4 regions of the Metabacillus sp. 84 genome follow, and region 3 is predicted to be linked to each of the others. Evidence: riboswitches for the same ligand, from Rfam matches in the RefSeq annotation. Region 3 holds a riboswitch; each other region holds the start of a gene.
The links. Region 3 has a riboswitch for S-adenosylmethionine ahead of ACQCV8_RS13625 (bifunctional homocysteine S-methyltransferase/methylenetetrahydrofolate reductase). Riboswitches for the same ligand answer to the same signal wherever they lie in the genome.
Positions count from the first base shown of each region.

Region 1: linked by a shared signal. The riboswitch ahead of ACQCV8_RS10210 (YezD family protein) and the one ahead of ACQCV8_RS13625 (bifunctional homocysteine S-methyltransferase/methylenetetrahydrofolate reductase) in region 3 are both predicted to bind S-adenosylmethionine.
Region 2: linked by a shared signal. The riboswitch ahead of ACQCV8_RS19095 (M14 family zinc carboxypeptidase) and the one ahead of ACQCV8_RS13625 (bifunctional homocysteine S-methyltransferase/methylenetetrahydrofolate reductase) in region 3 are both predicted to bind S-adenosylmethionine.
Region 4: linked by a shared signal. The riboswitch ahead of ACQCV8_RS19045 (methionine biosynthesis PLP-dependent protein) and the one ahead of ACQCV8_RS13625 (bifunctional homocysteine S-methyltransferase/methylenetetrahydrofolate reductase) in region 3 are both predicted to bind S-adenosylmethionine.

Region 1 is NZ_JBNILN010000004.1:249,605-254,163, reverse strand. Features, by position in the region: gene ACQCV8_RS10220 (IS1595 family transposase) at 1-861, opposite strand, end outside; gene ACQCV8_RS10215 (hypothetical protein) at 929-1,453, opposite strand; SAM riboswitch class I at 1,614-1,719, shown strand; gene ACQCV8_RS10210 (YezD family protein) at 1,886-1,999, shown strand; gene ACQCV8_RS10205 (phosphoadenylyl-sulfate reductase) at 2,209-2,910, shown strand; gene ACQCV8_RS10200 (anion permease) at 2,924-3,985, shown strand; gene sat (sulfate adenylyltransferase) at 4,026-4,559, shown strand, end outside.
Region 2 is NZ_JBNILN010000018.1:32,344-36,902, reverse strand. Features, by position in the region: gene hpaI (2,4-dihydroxyhept-2-ene-1,7-dioic acid aldolase) at 1-647, opposite strand, end outside; gene ACQCV8_RS19110 (LysR family transcriptional regulator) at 806-976, shown strand; gene ACQCV8_RS19105 (LysR substrate-binding domain-containing protein) at 967-1,731, shown strand; gene ACQCV8_RS19100 (GNAT family N-acetyltransferase) at 1,842-2,714, opposite strand; SAM riboswitch class I at 2,989-3,094, shown strand; gene ACQCV8_RS19095 (M14 family zinc carboxypeptidase) at 3,175-4,559, shown strand, end outside.
Region 3 is NZ_JBNILN010000007.1:84,397-88,955, forward strand. Features, by position in the region: gene metH (methionine synthase) at 1-478, opposite strand, end outside; gene ACQCV8_RS13625 (bifunctional homocysteine S-methyltransferase/methylenetetrahydrofolate reductase) at 462-2,318, opposite strand; SAM riboswitch class I at 2,445-2,557, opposite strand; gene ACQCV8_RS13630 (YajQ family cyclic di-GMP-binding protein) at 2,808-3,299, opposite strand; gene ACQCV8_RS13635 (CvfB family protein) at 3,597-4,451, shown strand.
Region 4 is NZ_JBNILN010000018.1:22,011-26,569, reverse strand. Features, by position in the region: gene ACQCV8_RS19055 (DUF3953 domain-containing protein) at 1-149, shown strand, start outside; gene metC (cystathionine beta-lyase) at 249-1,415, opposite strand; gene ACQCV8_RS19045 (methionine biosynthesis PLP-dependent protein) at 1,423-2,547, opposite strand; SAM riboswitch class I at 2,634-2,755, opposite strand; gene ACQCV8_RS19040 (esterase family protein) at 2,942-3,664, shown strand; gene ACQCV8_RS19035 (YjcG family protein) at 3,695-4,213, shown strand; gene ACQCV8_RS19030 (GNAT family N-acetyltransferase) at 4,213-4,559, shown strand, end outside.

The DNA of each region.
Region 1 (4,559 bases), on a different contig from region 3:
AGCCACTCCTTGGAACCTGTCCATCCATCCTTTTAAACGTTTATGATAGTTATTGACGTTTTGCAGATGGTAGATGCCCTTTTTGACGTACCCCTCTTTGCTTAGGTTTATTGGCTCGTGTTTAAGTGCCTTGATTTGGGCAAATTTCTTGTAGTTAGTGGCTGTATCCGTGCACAATAAAGAAGACGGATCAATATAGCTTCCGATAACCGCGTCTATCTCTTCTGCTTTTACACGACCAGTTCCAGCCTTCTGAGCAATGACTTGACCGCCTCGGTCCTGGGCAACCACAACTGCAATTTTCAGATTACTAATCCCTCTCTTCTTATCTCTTTCGCCTCGTTTCTTTGGCTCCCTATCTAAAGTCTTTCTTCCTTTGAGTGACTCTCTGAAGAAGGTCTCATCACTTTCGACAATCCCTTTTAGCATTTGAAATCCCATTGTACGAAGAGAAAAAAGAACCTTGTGCCGCCAGTAAAAGGCGGTAGATATGTGTATTCTTAACCGTTTTGCGATTTTCGGTAAAGTGTATCCTTCGACCATCATTTGAAAGTATTTAGCCCACTTACCGAGATAACGTGTCCCCGAAATCGGTGTATTGGAGAGGTCATTGAAAGACTTTCCGCAGTCACGACAGAGATACCTTTGTCTACCTCTGTATTTGCCATTTCGTTTTACCTTCACGCTTCCACAATGAACACAACCTAACCCTTCTTTAAAACGTGCTTCTCTAATGGTTGTGTACGCATCTTTCATATCACCTTCTACATTATCGATGAAGTTTTCTTTTAAAAGTTTAAACAGCTTAATTTGATCTTCTTTAGATAAGTCTGAGAATTTGGCATAGATGTCGTTAAACATAGAAAAACCCCCTCCTGAAAGAGTATATTATCACATCTCTCGATAGGGTGGTCAAAATAGCAACAATCTATGCGAAAAGAGCGTTTACAAAAGACTCATCATAGTGCCTTCCGAGAAAATCATAAGGGAGCCTGGCTCCATCTAAGCCAGAAATAACCGCCAAAAACCCATCCGATTGAAATTTTTTGGATAATCTGTCCGGCCGCTCTCCCCATAATGGAAAAATAGCCTTCATCCCATGCCGAGCTGTCAATTCTTCTCTGTATTTTTTTATATCTGCAAGAAAAAGGTCACCATAGGCTGCATGCAGGATTTTCTGATCTCTGCAAGTTTTAAGAAATTCTCCCATGCTTTTATCATATTCCTTATTAGAGGCGGCGGGGGGAATTTCAATGATGTGAAGCGGCAAATCCAGCTCCTCTGCCTGCTTTGCAATCAGACCTTTCGTAACTCCGTGAAAAGGTACTTGACCTGTAATAGAGTCCACTGCCGTAAATAATCCGCAAACTTGAATTTCTTGATTTTCAAGGAGTACTTGAAGCATCATGGCACTGTCTTTGCCGCCGCTCCAGGATACAATGGTTTTTTTCACACGAATCACCTCATATCCATAGTTTATCGTATCGTAAAGTTTTTTTTAACTTAAAAAAACCAGTCAATTCAAGCTTTGATTTAGTTTTGATAAAACCTACCCGAAAACTCGGGTTGACAATCGTTCGAATTGTGCTAAAATTTGAAATCAATACACATCATACTTATCCAGAGCGGTGGAGGGACCTGGCCCTGTGAAGCCCGGCAACCTGCTGAAAAGCAAGGTGCTAAATCCAGCAAAATGGAACCCATTTTGAGAGATAAGGGGAAAAACCTCACTAGTCTTTCTAAAATGGAAGGCTTTTTGCTGTTGATTTTAGGCGGTCCGGCTGCTGTCCGGTTACATGCCGTTTAATCAGCTTGAATGCTGTCAGAGCCTATTTTGTTAAAGGGAGTGCTGTCCGTGGGGGAGCAAGATCAGCTTGATCAAGTAATGGGAAAGCTAAAGGAAATGCTTCAAGCTATGAAATATGGATCGATTACCCTGATCATTCAAGATGGGAAGATCATTCAGCTTGAAAAAAATGAAAAAGTGAGATTGAAATAGAATAGGGATCACGATCGCTGACCAGACAAACTGGAGGCGGGACCTGCGCTGTGGCATAAATGTTTTATTGTGCTTTGGTGCTGTCCCGCTTTTATTTTTTTACAAGAGACCTGCTTGTCCCGGGTGCTTACATGAGTACCCGGCCGGGCCATTGCGGCAGAAGCTGTTGGCTATAAAACCATTGTGTTTAGATTAAGAGAGGTGCAAACATGCTTACTTATGAGAACTGGACCGGCAGCTATCCGGATTTTGAAAATGAAGATCATTTGAAAGAAGCGCTGCACGTGCTGAGCTGGGCATACGGCCATTATGCGGACGAACTGGTGTATGCCTGCAGCTTTGGAATCGAAGGAATCGTCCTGATTGAACTAATATCCAGAATCAAAAAGAATGCAAGAATTGTTTTCCTGGATACAGAGGTACATTTCAAAGAAACGTATGAGCTAATTGACCGGATAAAGGCAAGGTATCCTGATTTAAACATTACGATGAAAAAACCTCCGTTAACGGTTGCGGAGCAGGCAGCAAAGCATGGAGATGAGCTTTGGAAAACCAATCCGAATGAATGCTGCAAAATCAGAAAAGTGCTCCCGCTAAGAGAAGTAATGAGCACCGAAAAAGCGTGGATTTCCGGCTTGAGAAGAGAGCAGTCTCCTTCCAGAAAAGATACAGAGTTTTTAAACAGGGACGGCAAATTTGAGAACATAAAAATATGTCCTCTCATCCATTGGACGTGGAAGGATGTCTGGCGTTTCGCCCATAAGAATGATCTGGATTACAATATGCTTCACGATCAGGGGTACCCGAGCATAGGCTGCAAGCCTTGTACACAGCCTGCTATTGATGTAAGTGACGGCAGGTCAGGACGATGGAATGGCACACAGAAAACCGAATGCGGCCTTCACGGGTGAGGAGTAAATGATAATGGAAGCTGCAGCAATTTTTTTAAGCTTATTTTTCGCCATGAATATCGGTGCGAGCGGAGCGGCTGCATCGATGGGAGTGGCTTATGGAACAGGGGCCATTCCCCGCAGGTTGGCAGCCCTTATTCTTTGCGGAATAGGTGTGATCCTCGGTGCTGTATTGGGCGGCGGAGAAGTAGTGAAGACGATCAGTTCAGGACTAATCCCCAAATCCGTGATTTCCATAGAAATTGTTCTTGTTATTATCGGAGCGGCAGCCATCTCTTTGTTCATGGCGAATTTAATGGGCATCCCGTTATCCACCAGTGAAGTTACGGTCGGAGCAGTAGTCGGGGTGGGGGTAGCCTTCCAGGCCCTTTATGTTCAATCCATCCTTGTTATCATGGCGTTTTGGGTCATTATTCCGGCGGCAGCTTTTTTTATCACCTATGCTGTTTGCAAAATGGCCAAACCGCTTTTCGCAAAGCTTGAGGCAAAGAGGGGGAGCTTGCTGATCTATCTCCTGATTGCGGCAGGATTCTTTGAAGCCTTTTCAGCTGGCATGAATAATGTAGCCAACGCTGTAGGACCGCTGGTCGCTGCTAATCTCATGTCAGTTGGGCAGGGCGTCTGGCTTGGAGGGCTTTTTGTAGCTGCAGGCGCCATCCTTTTAGGAGGAAGAGTACTTGAAACGAACGGGAAAAAAATAACGAATTTATCCAAATCAGAAGGAATCGTTATTTCCACGACCGGCGCTTTACTTGTAGTCATCAGTTCACTTTTTGGACTGCCCGTTCCCTTAACACAGGTTACCTCCACTTCAATCATGGCTTCAGGCGCTGCGAAGAGCGGAGCGCTTGTTTTTCAAAAAGGGATCGTGAAAAAAATTGTAAAAGTATGGCTTGTTTCTCCGCTCGTCAGTTTGGCCATCTCTTACGTACTCGTCAAACTTTTTATAAAATCAGACTTTTACTCCACGTTTTCTGCGATTGCAGTCATGACAGCTACCCTTGGGGTTCTGTCTCTCATGAGGGCTATTAAAAAAGAAAAAAGTTCCGTGCATGAACAAGGCGGGGGAATCTAACGATAAAACCCACTTTTTTAATATGAATAGGAGGATTATAATGAGCTTAACACCGCATGGAGGAACCTTAATTCAGCGAACAGAAATTGGAAAAGATATAGGATTCATCAAAAAAACGATAGAAATAGATGCGATGGCATTGAGCGATCTGGAGCTTCTGGCTAATGGAGGTTTTAGTCCGCTTACAGGATTCATGCCAGAAGAGGAGTATTTGAGTGTAGTAGATAAAACGAGACTTACAAATGGAACGGTGTGGTCGATCCCGATCACTCTGCCTGTTTCTGCCCAAGCAGCGAAGACATTATCAGCTGGAGATCAGGCAAAGCTTAGCTTTGAAGATACCGTTTACGGATTGATAGAGGTCAGCGGGATTTATAAACCGGATAAAGAAAAGGAAGCAGTGAATGTATTCCGGACATCTGACCGGAATCATCCCGGGGTCAAAAAGCTTTTTTCAAGAGGGGATTTTTATGTCAGCGGTGAAATTATCATGACAAAACGAACAAATCCTCCTTTTCCGGACCACTATTATGATCCAATCGAAACACGCTCCGCTTTTGCGTCCAAAGGCTGG
Region 2 (4,559 bases), on a different contig from region 3:
GTAGCACTAATGTAACCCGCCCCGCCAATAGCGAGCATCGGGTAGCAAAGAAGCTCGATGCCTGAATAAAGCAGAAAATCTCTTCCGCATTCAAGCAGCACCCGGTTCACATGCTCAAAATCCTTGTTGGATTCTTTTACACCGATGATGCCCGGAACTTCTTTCGCTAAACGGGCCAGCGTTTTCACTTCCAGGTTTACAGCTGTTCGGCCAGGAATGTTGTAAATGATGATGGGAATCTCAACGGACTCTGCCACTGCTTTGAAATGTTTATAAAGGGCATGCTGGGAGGGCTTATTATAATAAGGAACAATAACCATCGCTGCATCCGCCCCAAGTTCCTGTGCTTTTTTCGTTAAATAAAGGGTTTCTTCATGATTGACGGATCCGGTCCCGGGCACAAACGGAACACGGCCGTTTACTGCTTCTGCTGCAGCTCCCATTACCCGGACCCTTTCCTCAGCCGTCAGGGAGCTTGGTTCGCCCGTTGTCCCTGTAACCGAAATCCCGTGGCTCCCGCTCTCAATATGCCAATGGATTAAATCCTTAAGCGCTGTAAGATCAATCGACCCATCCTTATGGAATGGGGTAATAACAGGAGCGATTGAACCTCGTAATCTCTTTTTAATCTCCTCATATCCAGTCAAAGCACTCTCTCCTTTTTGTATGATCGATCAGCCGGACCCATAAATTTTCACTTTATATGGAAACGCTTACAATTCTACTCTATCATGTGCTACGATATAGAAAAAATACCGAAATTCCAGCAATCCTATACAAAAAAAGTATGGAAGGGATGAGGAGATTGGACGTTAAGCAGCTTCGTTATTTTTGCACCATTGCCGAAGAAGGCCAGGTCACCCGCGCTGCCAAGAAACTGCACATGGCCCAGCCTCCGTTAAGCTATCAGCTTAAAACCCTTGAAGAAGAGCTTGGCGTTCTGCTGCTGGAACGAAACGGCAAAAAATGGAGCTGACAGATGCCGGCTCCATCCTCTATGACCGCGCCCAATCGCTGCTGCTTCAAATGGATGCTGCTGTTTCTGAAGTGAAGGAAGCGGGCGCCGGTCTGACCGGACTGCTTTCCATCGGGTGCGTTAAAACATGTTTTTCCTTCATTCCTGAACGAATCCGCTCTTTTCGCACGCATTTTCCAAATGTTTCTTTCCGCCTTCACGAAGGAGATTCCTTCAGGCTGGCAGAGGATCTACGCAGCCGGACCATCGAATTAGCCCTGGTCCGCCTGCCGCTTGACCTGGACGATTTTGACTTTCTCCCTCTTTCCAAAGATCCCTTCGTTGCCATTGTTCCCGGGCATTGGAAAATGAACGGAACCGCTGCTATGGAAGACCTGGCAGGACTCCCGCTTATGCTCCTCCACCGTGTTAGCGGAATTGGTTTATATGAGCTGGTCCTGAACAAATTTCAGCAGCTCGGGCTGGAACCCCGAATTGTCTGCCAATGTCCTGATGCTGCCATGCTATTATCGCTTGTCCGTGAAGGTGTCGGTGCGGCCATTCTGCCAGAATCCACCCTTCACTCCTTTCCGGACAGCGGCTTAAAGGCGGTCTCGATAAGCAACGGGGAAATCCGGTCGGATTGTGCACTGATCTGGCTGAAGAATCGGTCTTTATCGAAGAAAGCGTTACGGTTCCGTGAAACATTTTTGGGGAGCGGGGATGATAAGCAGGCAGTGCGGACCACCACCACATCAAAGGGTGACAGCTTCTGACCCCTGTAATCAGGGATCAGAGACGTCAGGTTCAGCGGTTTCAACTCCATCAGGGGAGTTATTTCAAAGCCGGTACTGGCCACTCCGCCCTTAAGCGCATAGGGCTTGGTTTATCGTCCTGAATTCACAGTTCTTTCATATGCTTCGAACAGAGCCTGAACCGAAATCCCGTTAATTTTCATATCAGACACATCACACTGGTCAATCTCTGCACCTTTTAAGCTGCAGCCTGCCATCCGGACCCCTGCTAAATCACACCTTTCAAATGTCAGCGGTGTCTCGTTCCCATCAAGGCTCGTATCTTTAAACTGGACTCCGCCCATCGTAACGTGATCGAACCGGCTGCCTGAGAGATTCAAATCCGCCAGCAGGCTGCTTCTGAAATTTATATTTTGGAATTTTGTACCACTCATGTTGCAATTGCTGAAATGAGTATTCATAACGTTGCTGTTGCCAATTGAACTGCTCGCTAAATCCACCTTATAATACTTGCTTCCAGCCATTCTGCAATCTTCATAATGCTTGCCGGACAAGTCCTGATTACGGACTCTTACTGAAGGATCTTCAGAGTCCATTCGCTTTTCATAGCAAAACTCGTCTTCCGATTCATATACTTTCTGAAACCCTGCTTTTTCATAAAAATAATGATTATTCAGCTGTCTGCTCGATGTTTCCAGCTCCCATGAAGTGACCTGTGGAAACTCCTTTTCCAATAGTTGAAGGGCCTTTGAACCGATGCCTTTCCCCTGTAAGGAAGGGCTTACAAAAATACGGTCAATTCTGCCATAGATGTTCCCGGAGATGGTTAAGATAAGCCCGCCGGCAATTTTATCCTGATGAAGTATTTTATAATACGAGAGTTCCTGAATGCTATACTCCGTCATGTGAATCGATCGGTAACCCGGTGGCTGGATATTGAAATCTCTGAAAGGGTCACTGTCCGCAAGCCATCTTCGGGCCTCCGCGTCAAAGGTCTCCTTCATCAGGCTGGTTAGAATCTCTGAATCTGCTAAAGCTGCTTTTTCAATCGATACTTCGCTCAAGATCATGCTCTCCTTTTTTGGCTTTTTTCGAATGACTATTCTGCTGCCCGTATGAATTCGCGACAGAGGAAAACAAATCTTCTGACTGCTGCCCTCTTACGGGCATATTTCCTATTTTACCATTTCCTTGTAAACCATAAGGACCATTTTGGCCTAAATGTATTGACCCTTTCCTAGAAACCTTTATAATTCGAACTAATTCAATATGAACACTCTTTTATCAAGAGCAGGCGGAGGGACAAGCCCTATGAAGCCCGGCAACCGGTTGATGATCGTCAACACGGTGCTAATTCTTGCAGCATTCAGCTGACAGATAAGAGAGAGGATTCCTTTGTGTGCAAAGCCTCTTTCTTTTCTGGAAAGGGGCTTTTTATGTTGAAAAAAGTTTAGGAGGACAGAAATGATCAAAAAACCTTTTTTATCATTATTGCTAAGTGTGAGTTTGATTGGAAGCCTGCTGCCTTCAGCGGCATTGGCTGAGGAGGCAGAAAGAAAACACAGCCTTTTCAATTCAGAGAAATACGACTACACAACGTATGACGCTCTCGAAGGGAAATTAAAGGCTTTCCAAAAACAAAGCAGCCGCATCCAATTGGACATTACAGGGAAATCTTCTTCCGGGAAAAACCTCTACACCGTTACCATTTCAGATACTAAATCGAAGCATGGTCAGCTGAAATATAAAGGATTACGGAAACTGATGAATGAGAATCCCGAGAAAGCACAGCGCTACCTGAAAGCGAACCCGGATATCAAGCCTCCTATTCTGATCCATGCCTCGATCCATGGAACTGAATTTGTCGGTACAGATGCAGCCCTCCGCTTGATTAAACGATTCGGATTTAAAAATGACCGGGAAACAAAAGACATCCTGAAGAACTTTACACTCGTTATCAATGTCGATGCCAATCCGGATGGGCGGGTGGACGCTACCCGTTTTAATGGAAACGGAATTGATTTAAACCGGGATTTCATTACCCAATCCCAGCCCGAAACGAAGGCAGTGGTCAAGCAAATTGCGGAGCTTAACCCCCTCGTTCTTCTGGACCTTCACGGCTACGTAAGACAGCGCGGTGAAGAAAAGCACCCCGGACTGATTCTTCCGGGTACACCGCCTCATAATCCGAATTATGAATATGATTTGCTTTATAAATGGATGAATCAGCAGGCTGAAGCGATGGAATCCAACCTAGTCAGAAGCAAAGCCGGGTATAAAACGGACCTATACAAAACAATGGAGGGAACTCATATTCCACTTAGAGATTCAAAATCAGGCTGGGATGTGTATCCGCCCATTTATACTCCGGCCTATGCCATGCTCCATGGCGGTCTCGGCTATACACTGGAAGCACCGGCAAATGACTGGGACGGTGTGAAATGGCAGGTTGATGCCGTAACCGGTGCTTTACAATTTGCTTTGAAAAATAAGCAGGCGATGCTCCATGACCAGCTGGAAGTTTTTGACCGCGGGGTTAAAGGGGAACACCCAAACAATGAAAAAGGCTTCTATCCTGAAAGCTACATTATCCCGGAAAATAAAACGGACAACACCGCTGTTCTAAAGGCTGTGCAGCATCTAATGAAGAACGATGTGGAAGTTGAGCAGGCTGTAAAACCGTTTCGTGCAAAGGGCAAGCGCTACGAAAAAGGAACCTACATTGTTGATCTTAACCAGGCAAAGGCCGGTCTTGCCAACGCTTTCCTATGGGAAGGAGAGGACATCACTGACGATATTGATGCAATGTATGATATCGCAGCCTGGAACCTGTCTGAGCTTTGGGGCTT
Region 3 (4,559 bases):
CCAGTAAAAGAAGATCGGATCCGCCTTCAATCAATCCACGGGCCTGTTCTTCATAGGTGGAAACCAAGTGCTGAAAGGTCGTTCCGCCTGTAACGGATAGCGTTTTTGTCGTCGGCCCCATTGAACCGGCAACATAACGCGGGTGGTCTTCAGCAGTAAATTTATCGGCGGCTTTTTTGGCAAGCAAAGCTCCTTTGAAATTGATTTCATAAGCAAGGTGGCCGAGCTCATACTCATCAAGCACGAGACTGGTGGCGCCGAATGTATTCGTTTCAATGATATCGGCTCCGGCCTCTAGATAGGCTTCGTGGATGTGGGAGATAAGGTCAGGTTTTGTCAGGGACAAATATTCATTGCAGCCTTCAAGGGCCTCGCCTCCGAAATCATCGGCTGTCAGGTTTGCGTTCTGAATCATCGTCCCCATGGCTCCGTCTAATACAAGGATTCTTTTAGTGATTTGTTCACGTATGCTGGACATTTGAAAACTCCCTTTCTGAACGCAGCTTCTCTTTTTCATGAATGTATTCGGCGAGCTCTGCCGAATATTCAAACTTTAAAAACGGTGTAATCAAGTAGATGCCGTTAAAAAGATCAAAGGCGGCGTCGATCAATTCCTTTGCAATCGCAATGCCTTCCTTTTTAGCCTGGACCGCATCGTTTCCAGCAGCGGCCATTTTTTCACGGATGGAGTCTGAAAGCTTGATGCCGGGTATTTCATGATGAATAAATTCCGCATTTCTGCTGCTCGTCAGCGGCATTATGCCGATATACAGCGGTGCGGAAAGATGCCTTACGGCGTCATGAACTTCCTCCATCTGTTTGACCGAATAGATTGGCTGGGATATGAAATAGTCGGCCCCGCACGCTATTTTTTTCTCAAGCCGTTCAGCTGCCTTGTTCAAATGGCGGACATTGGGATTAAACGCGCCAGCCACAGTAAAATTCGTTTTTCCTCCTAAAGGCTTTCCGGAGTAAGATAATCCTTCATTAAATTGTTTAATCAGTGAAATCAAGTCAAAGGATGACAGATCGTAAACGGAGGTTGCTCCGGGAAAATCTCCGATCTTAGATGGGTCTCCGGTAATCGCAAGAACATCTGTAAGTCCGAGAGTGTGCAGGCCCATCAAATGGGATTGCAGTCCGATTAAATTCCGGTCCCGGCAGGTTATGTGAATAAGAGGGCGCATATGGTGCTTTTCCTTCAGCTGGGTGCCGACAGCTGTGTTGCTTATTCTCGGAGAAGCAAGGGAATTGTCCGCCAGGGTGATGCTGTCTATTCCAGATTTCTTCAGTTGTTCAGCCCCGGTAAAAAATTTCTCAAGTCCAAGTGTTTTCGGAGGGTCGAGCTCAACAATGACGGACCGGCGCTCCTGCACGATTTTGTGGAGCGGAGGGTATTCCGGCTCTGGACTCTCCTGCACGATGATTGTTTTCCGGGCCTTCACTGATTTTTCGCTGATCGGATCGAGACCTCTCAAGGCATCCGCCATGGCTTTCACATGCTTGGGCGTTGTCCCGCAGCAGCCGCCGATCAGGCGGGCACCCTGGCTTCGGAACGCAAGGGCACTGTCACCAAAATAGTTTTCGTCCGATTCATAAATAAGGCGTCCTTCCTCTACAGAAGGAAGACTGCCGTTCGGATATACCGAAAGAAACGCATGCTTTGGAAGGGGAACCTCCTCAAGAGATTCAAGCATATGGTAAGGGCCGAGCCGGCAATTAAGTCCGACCACATCCGCACCAAGCTCTTCAAGCTGCTTTAAGCCGTCTGCAAGCGAAGTTCCATCCTGCAGAACTCCCGTTTCATGAAGTGAAACATTCGCGGTAACCGGTTTATTGGTTTCTTTTCTTGCAATCTCAAGAACCGCCTTCAGCTCCTCCAAATCATAAAACGTCTCAAGCAAAAGCCCGTCTATGTCTTCATTCAGGAGAACGTAAAGCTGCTCGCGGAAGCTGCGCTTCAGCTCCTCCAGAGTGTGTGAGCTTTTCTTGAAGGCGCGGACCCCGCCCATCGTTGCGAGCACATAAGCCTGACTGCCGGCAGCCTGTCTCGCCAGTTTGACCGCCTGTGAATTGATTTTCCGGATATCATCCTCCAGACCATATCGGGATAGCTTGATATGATTTCCTCCGTATGTGTTCGTCTGGATGACGCGTGCCCCGGCTTTTATATAGGCTTCATGGATTCCCCGGATCTGATCGGGACTTGATCTATTCAGTTCTTCAAAGCACCGGTCGATCCCATGGGAGTACAAAAGGGTTCCCATCGCACCATCTGCTACTAAAATCTGATTTTGCAAATCATCTAGAAATCCCATGCGGGAATCCCCCTCCTCTTGAAAAATAAGTTGCGTTAGCTGTCTTTAGCGGAAATAACCATTTGAATCCAGCAGAATGAAAAATAAAAAGCCTTCTGCAGAAGAAGGCTTTGACATTCGGACTTCTTCTTATCTTCCAAGCAGGCAGCTCAGCTGGATTTAGCACCTTGGCACGCAATCTTGCATGACCGGTTGCTGAAGCGTCATCGGGCCAGTCCCTCGGCTTCTCTTGATAAGAACGATATTCATTTAAAAATCGATTACTCCCAATTTACCTAATTTTTCGAAAACATTCAAGGGGTTAGCCTAACATTTTTCCTGCAAAAAGAAGTGAAAGGAGAAAACGGATGAGACAGACTCCGTCAGCCCCCTTTAGGCACTCGAAAAATAAAAGAATGGTTCATTGCGGGGGATGTCTTGTCTGCTTCTTCTAATCTGTGCTGCATTTGGATAACAAAAAGACCGCGTTACAGCGGTCCCGTCCTTTGATTATCTGTAATTAATAAACTGTACATCAATTGGGAGCTCCGCTTGCCGGATGGCAGCAATCACTTGCTGGAGGTCATCGCGGTTCTTTCCTGTGACACGGACCTGGTCATCCTGCACCTGGGATTTTACTTTTAATCCGGAATTTTTGATGATGTTATTGATGCGTTTAGCGTTGTCTTTATCGATTCCCTGAACCAGCTTGCCGCGCTGGCGCACAGTACCCCCGGATGCTCCCTCGACTTTGCCGTACTGAATATTTTTTACAGGAACCTCACGGCGGATTAATTTGCTGATGAGGACGTCCTTAAGCTGTTCCAGTTTGTAGTCATCATCTGAAATCAGGACAAGATCTTCTTTTTCAAGCTTGATGTCACTTTTGCTTCCTTTAAAATCGTAGCGGTTTTGAATTTCTTTAAGTGCAACCGCTATAGCATTTTGAACCTCAGGCATTTCGACTTTGGATACAATATCGAATGAATTTTCCTTTGACATGCCGATTCCTCCCATGTTTTCTTAATCCCATCTAAAAGGCCATCTGCCTTTATAACAGGCTCTGTCAAGCTGAATCCCTCTTCAGCATGAATCTTTTTTGGGAGGGTAGAACCTGTCCTGCGCCAGCCTGCTGATTCAGGCAAGAAGGATGAACCCGGCCAAAAGCTTGGAAGAGGGGGAGCGTTTCCCATTCGGGGAGAAAATCTCCGCTGATGGAAGTTTCACTTTATGAATTGATTATAGTAGAATTAGACATGCCATACAACATGTACAAGGTACGGAAAGGACAGGTGACTTGTGAGAGCAGGCACATATGAACGTTTAGAGATTGACGAACGTCTGGATTTTGGCTATTTCCTGACAGATGGAGAAACGAGGGTTCTCCTGCACGACAGCGAGATTACGGAGCCAATTGAAGATAAAGAGTACATAGATGTGTTTCTTTTCCTGGATTTTGAAGACCGGCTTGCTGCAACGATGAAAAAGCCTATTCTTAAAGAAGGCGAATACGACTGGGTGGAAGCGGTAGACGCGGTGGATCATATGGGGGTATTCGTCAATATCGGCTTATCAAAAGATGCGCTCATAGCAAATGATATTCTGCCTGAATTCAGACCCATTTGGCCTGAAAAGGGAGACAAATTATACTGTACGATGAGAGTGACAGAGAATGGCCGGTTTTTCGCTAAATATGCGACGGAGGAGATTTTTGCTGAAAAGTTCGTGACAGCAAGCCGTGAAGCATTTAATAAGAGCATTTCCGGTCACGTTTACAGGCATATTGCTGCCGGGTGCTTCTTTATTTCTGTTGAGGGGTACAAAGGATTTATTCACTCCAGCCAAATGACGAGAGAACCGCGACTTGGTGAGCTGATAGAGGGAAGAGTAATCGACGTTAAAGAAGATGGCTCTGTCAACGTATCCCTTTTGCCCAGAAAACAGGAAGCGATCAGTCCTGATGCAGAGAAGATCCTGGACTACATGGGATTGAGAAATGGTGCTATGCCATATTGGGATAAGTCTGACCCGGAAGACATAAAAGAACGGTTTGGAATGAGCAAAGCCGCCTTTAAAAGAGCCATCGGACATTTAATGAGAGAAAATAGAGTCTACCAGGAGAATGGCTGGACGTACTTTGTAAAAGAGCAATAAGCCAATATGGCTTTTGCTTTTTTTTATGGGTGGTTCTCATTGCCCGCAACTGAAGAAGCGAGCGGCTGCCGGCTGAAAGATTTTTTTGTGATTTTAAACTATGTCCGC
Region 4 (4,559 bases), on a different contig from region 3:
TTTTGGATCTTTCCATGCTCCTAATGGGTCTGCTTTTAATTGTGATGGGACTTAGAGAGTACAAAAGCAAAAGGATCCCAATGGCCGTTGTGCTTTTTGCCGTATCACTCTTTGTTTTTGGGGTGTTGGTCCAAGCCAGTTATTTTTGATCCTGAGCAGTTAGGGGATCGACTTTATGCCAATCCCCTCCCTCTCAAGCTATTGTTTTTACAGCAGACCCTTCTGAATTTGATGCTTAAAAACCTCACTTATAACCTTGCATACTGCAGCGGCTTCGTCTTTGGAAGCTGGTCAAGGGCTGCCTTAAAGTCCATGATTAAATCCTCTGCTTTTTCCAGGCCTACACTGACTCTCAGCAGGCCGTCTGTAATTCCTCTTGCATAGCGTTCTTCTCTGGGCATAGCCGCATGAGACATCTTAGCCGGGTAGGAGAGGATGGTTTCCACCGCTCCGAGACTCACTGCAAACACCGGGAGCTGCACATGATGAACGAGCTTTCTAACCGCGTCCTCATCCGATAACTTGAACGATAGCACCGCTCCCGGCCCTTCTGCCTGATAACGCTGCACCGACCAGCCCGGATGATAGGATAAGCCTGGATAATATACTTCCTCTACTGCAGGGTGCTTAGAAAGAAACGCAGCAAGCTTATGGGCGGATTCGGTTGACTGTTTTAGCCTGACATGAAGGGTTTTGAGCCCTCTTAGCACCAGCCAGGAATCCTGTGCACCTAAAATTGCCCCGAATGAATTCTGCAGCTTGTAAAGCTGATTTCCCAATTCTTCATCTTTGACTGCGGCAAGTCCGGCTACTACATCACTGTGCCCGGCTAAAAACTTTGTTGCGCTGTGAAGGACAACGTCTACCCCCAATTGAAGAGGACGCTGCAGTGCAGGGGTTAAAAACGTATTGTCCAGGAAAGTAAGACACCCATTCGCTTTTGCAAGTTTTACCATCCCTTGGATATCTGTAATTTTTAAAAGCGGATTAGAAGGGGTTTCCAAATAGATCACTTTTGTATTTGGACGGATTTTGGATGCAACGTTGTGAAGATCCGTCATGTCCACGAATGTATATTCAATGCCAAATCTGCTCAGGACCTCCGTTACCATCCGGTACGTGCCTCCGTATACATCTTCAGTCACCAGAACATGATCCCCTTTTGATAATAAAAGAAAGGCAGTCGAGATCGCACTCATTCCGGAGGAAAAAGCAAATCCTCTTGCACCGCCTTCCAAATCAGCAATTGCCCTCTCGAGCACTTCCCTTGTCGGGTTGCCTGAACGTGCATAATCATATTTCCCGAACTGATCAAAATCAGTCTGATGAAAAGTGGAGGACAGGTGAACGGGAACGCTGACTCCTCCCGTTTCCTTATCTGTTTTATGGCTGTTGTGCAGCAGCTTCGTTTGCATTGACCAATCAGTATTGCTCAATTTTTTCCGCCTCCTTAACAGCCTCGAATGCCTGCTTCAAATCCGCTTTGATATCTTCTGCGTGCTCTATTCCCACCGAGAAGCGCAGAAGCCGGTTACAGACACCGTTTGCCGTACGTATTTCTTCTGGTATATCCATATGCGTCTGGGTAGCCGGATACGTCATCAAACTTTCAACCCCGCCAAGACTCTCTGCAAACGTGATGATGTTCAAATTTTTCAAAAAGGGGTTGATCCACTCCTCTTTAGCGATTCGAAAGGAAAGCATGCCCCCTCTTCCCGGATAAAGGACATCCGTTACCTCTGGGCTTTCCTCTAAAAATTTCGCCACTTCTGCAGCATTGAGCTCGTGCTGCCTCATTCTTAATGCCAGCGTTTTCAACCCCCTGATCAGGAGCCAGGAATCAAAAGGGGATAAAACGGCTCCGATTGCATTATGGTGGGACGCAAGCTCCCTGCAGAGCTCTTCGCCTTTCGCTGCCACAATTCCGGCGAGCAGGTCGTTATGCCCTCCCAAGTACTTGGTTGCGCTGTGAATGACAATATCTGCTCCGCTTTTCAGCGGCTGCTGGATGACCGGTGTATAAAAAGTGTTATCGACAATCAGCAGCAGTCCATGCTTTTTTGCCATTTGTGCGACCGCTGCTATATCCGCTTCCTGCATAAGCGGATTCGTTGGCGTTTCTAGAAAAATCGCTTTTGTATTTGGGAGGATTCTCGCTTCAGTATGCTCCAGGTTTGTAAATGAATCATATTGAAACGTTAATCCATATTTGCGCCATTCCTGCTCAAAAAGCCGGTACGTTCCGCCATAGATGTCCGACGAAACGATTAAATCATCACCTGTTTTAAACAAAGCCATAATCGTCTGAATCGCCCCCATCCCGGAGCTGAAAGCAAAGCCCTGATCTGCTCCTTCAAGCTCCGCAACAGCATGCTCAGCGATTGCTCTCGTCGGGTTGCCCGTCCGTATGTAATCAAAGCCCGTCGACTCTCCAATTCCTGCATGGCGATAGGCTGTCGTTAAGTAAATCGGAGGATTGACGGCGCCTGTCGCCTGTTCACTGCGGTTGCCTATTTGAGCCAGGATCGTTTCTGTATGTTTTGTCATATTATCCCCTCATTTCTTTTAATAAAAGAATACAAAAAAGCCTTCTCCTGAAATAAGAAGAAGGCTTGTCGCTTAAACATTTCTTCCTCTTATCTCCCAAGCTCCGAGTTGCTTGCTGGATTTAGCACCTTGGTACGCAGTCACGTTCGCGTGTCTACCGGTTGCTGAGGTTTCGCAGGGCCAGTCCCTCCACCTCTCTGGATAAGAATAAATCGTCGGAAATATATGAATTTTTTATAACCTTACCGTATATCTATGATTTTTTCAAGCTTTTCATTCATTCTTTTCTGCTCTTTTGAAAACAGCATTTTTTCCAGAATCGTGATAAAATAAGTGGAAGCGAATTCAAAAGTGAATTTTTAGCTTGTATTACATTCATCTGGAGGACTTACAAGTGGAGAAGCAAACTGGAATCGTTAAAGAATCTTCTTTTTTTTCAGAGGCATTAGATGAAGAGCTGACAGTACTCACCTACCTGCCCAAAAGCTTTTCACCGCTCTATAAATACAGCGTCCTGATTGCCCAGGACGGTCAGGATTACTTCAGGCTTGGGCGGATTGCCCGCCAATATGAATCACTTCTGGAAACCGGAAACGCTGAAAATTTAATTATCGTGGGAATTCCTTATAAAAACGTTAAGGACCGGAGAGAGAAATACCATCCTGAAGGGGCGAAGTTTGCTGCCTACAAGCGTTTTCTCGCTCATGAACTGGTTCCCTTTCTGGACCGGGAATTTCCGACCTATCAGGTGGGTCAGGGCCGTGCCCTGATCGGTGATTCGCTTGCAGCTACGATCGGATTCATGACAGCTCTCGATTATCCGAGCATTTTTGGCAAAATCATTATGCAGTCTCCTTATGTTGATGCACAGGTGCTTGAGGCCGTTTCGTCCTTTACATCAGGACCGGAAATGACGATTTACCATCAGGTCGGCATAAGAGAAACTGAAGTAAAAACCACTGCCGGAGAGGTGCAGAATTTTATCGAACCGAATCGTGAATTGCAAAAAGCGATCGAAAAAAAAGGATTTCCTTACACATATGAAGAATTTGATGGAGACCACACATGGACTCATTGGCAGCCTTTGCTTCCTGATGCGCTGAAGGCCATGTTCTAATTTACTATTCAACTAATGGAGGGAACCTGAATGAAATACGGAATTGTCTTATTCCCGGCAAAAAAACTTCAAGATCTGGCGAATTCTTACCGAAAACGCTATGACCCTCATTATGCGCTCATTCCGCCGCATTTGACCCTGCGCACTCCGTTTGAAGCATCGGATGAGAATATAAAAGAAATTTCCAAAGAACTTCGGGCTATCGCTAAAAAATTCAGCCCTGTTCAGCTGGAAGTTCAAAAAATCAGCTCCTTTTCTCCCGTTAATAATGTTATTTACTTAAAAGCGGAACCGAATGACAATCTGATAGCCCTTCATAATGAGCTTTATACCGGTGCTTTGGAAGAGGAGCCCGAATATTCATTTGTTCCTCATATCACCATTGGCCAAAAACTATCGGATGCAGAAATGGCAGATGTACTTGGACAGCTTAAAATGCAGGAGAATCATCATATTGAAATGATTGACCGCTTCCATCTTCTTTATCAGCTTGAAAACGGAGCCTGGACGGTATACGAGACGTTTATCCTTGAAAAAGGAGATCTTTGATGCACGCTAAAGTCGTTCAGACAGAAAAAGAAATGCAGGATGCCTTTTCTATCCGCATGAAGGTATTTGTAGAAGAGCAAAAAGTGCCGGCAGAAGAAGAAGTAGACGAGCATGAGGAAGCAGCTGTTCATGTAGTGCTTTACGATGAAAGCCAGCCAGTCGGAACCGGAAGAATAAGGGAGTTGGATGGCTATGGGAAACTTGAGCGCATCTGCATCCTTCCCTCCCATCGCGGGAGAGGTGCCGGTAAAATAATCATGAAAGAGCTTGAAACCGTCGCAGCGCCTAATATTGAAAAATTTAAGCTGAATGCGCAGACCCAGGCGGTACCATTTTATGAAAGACT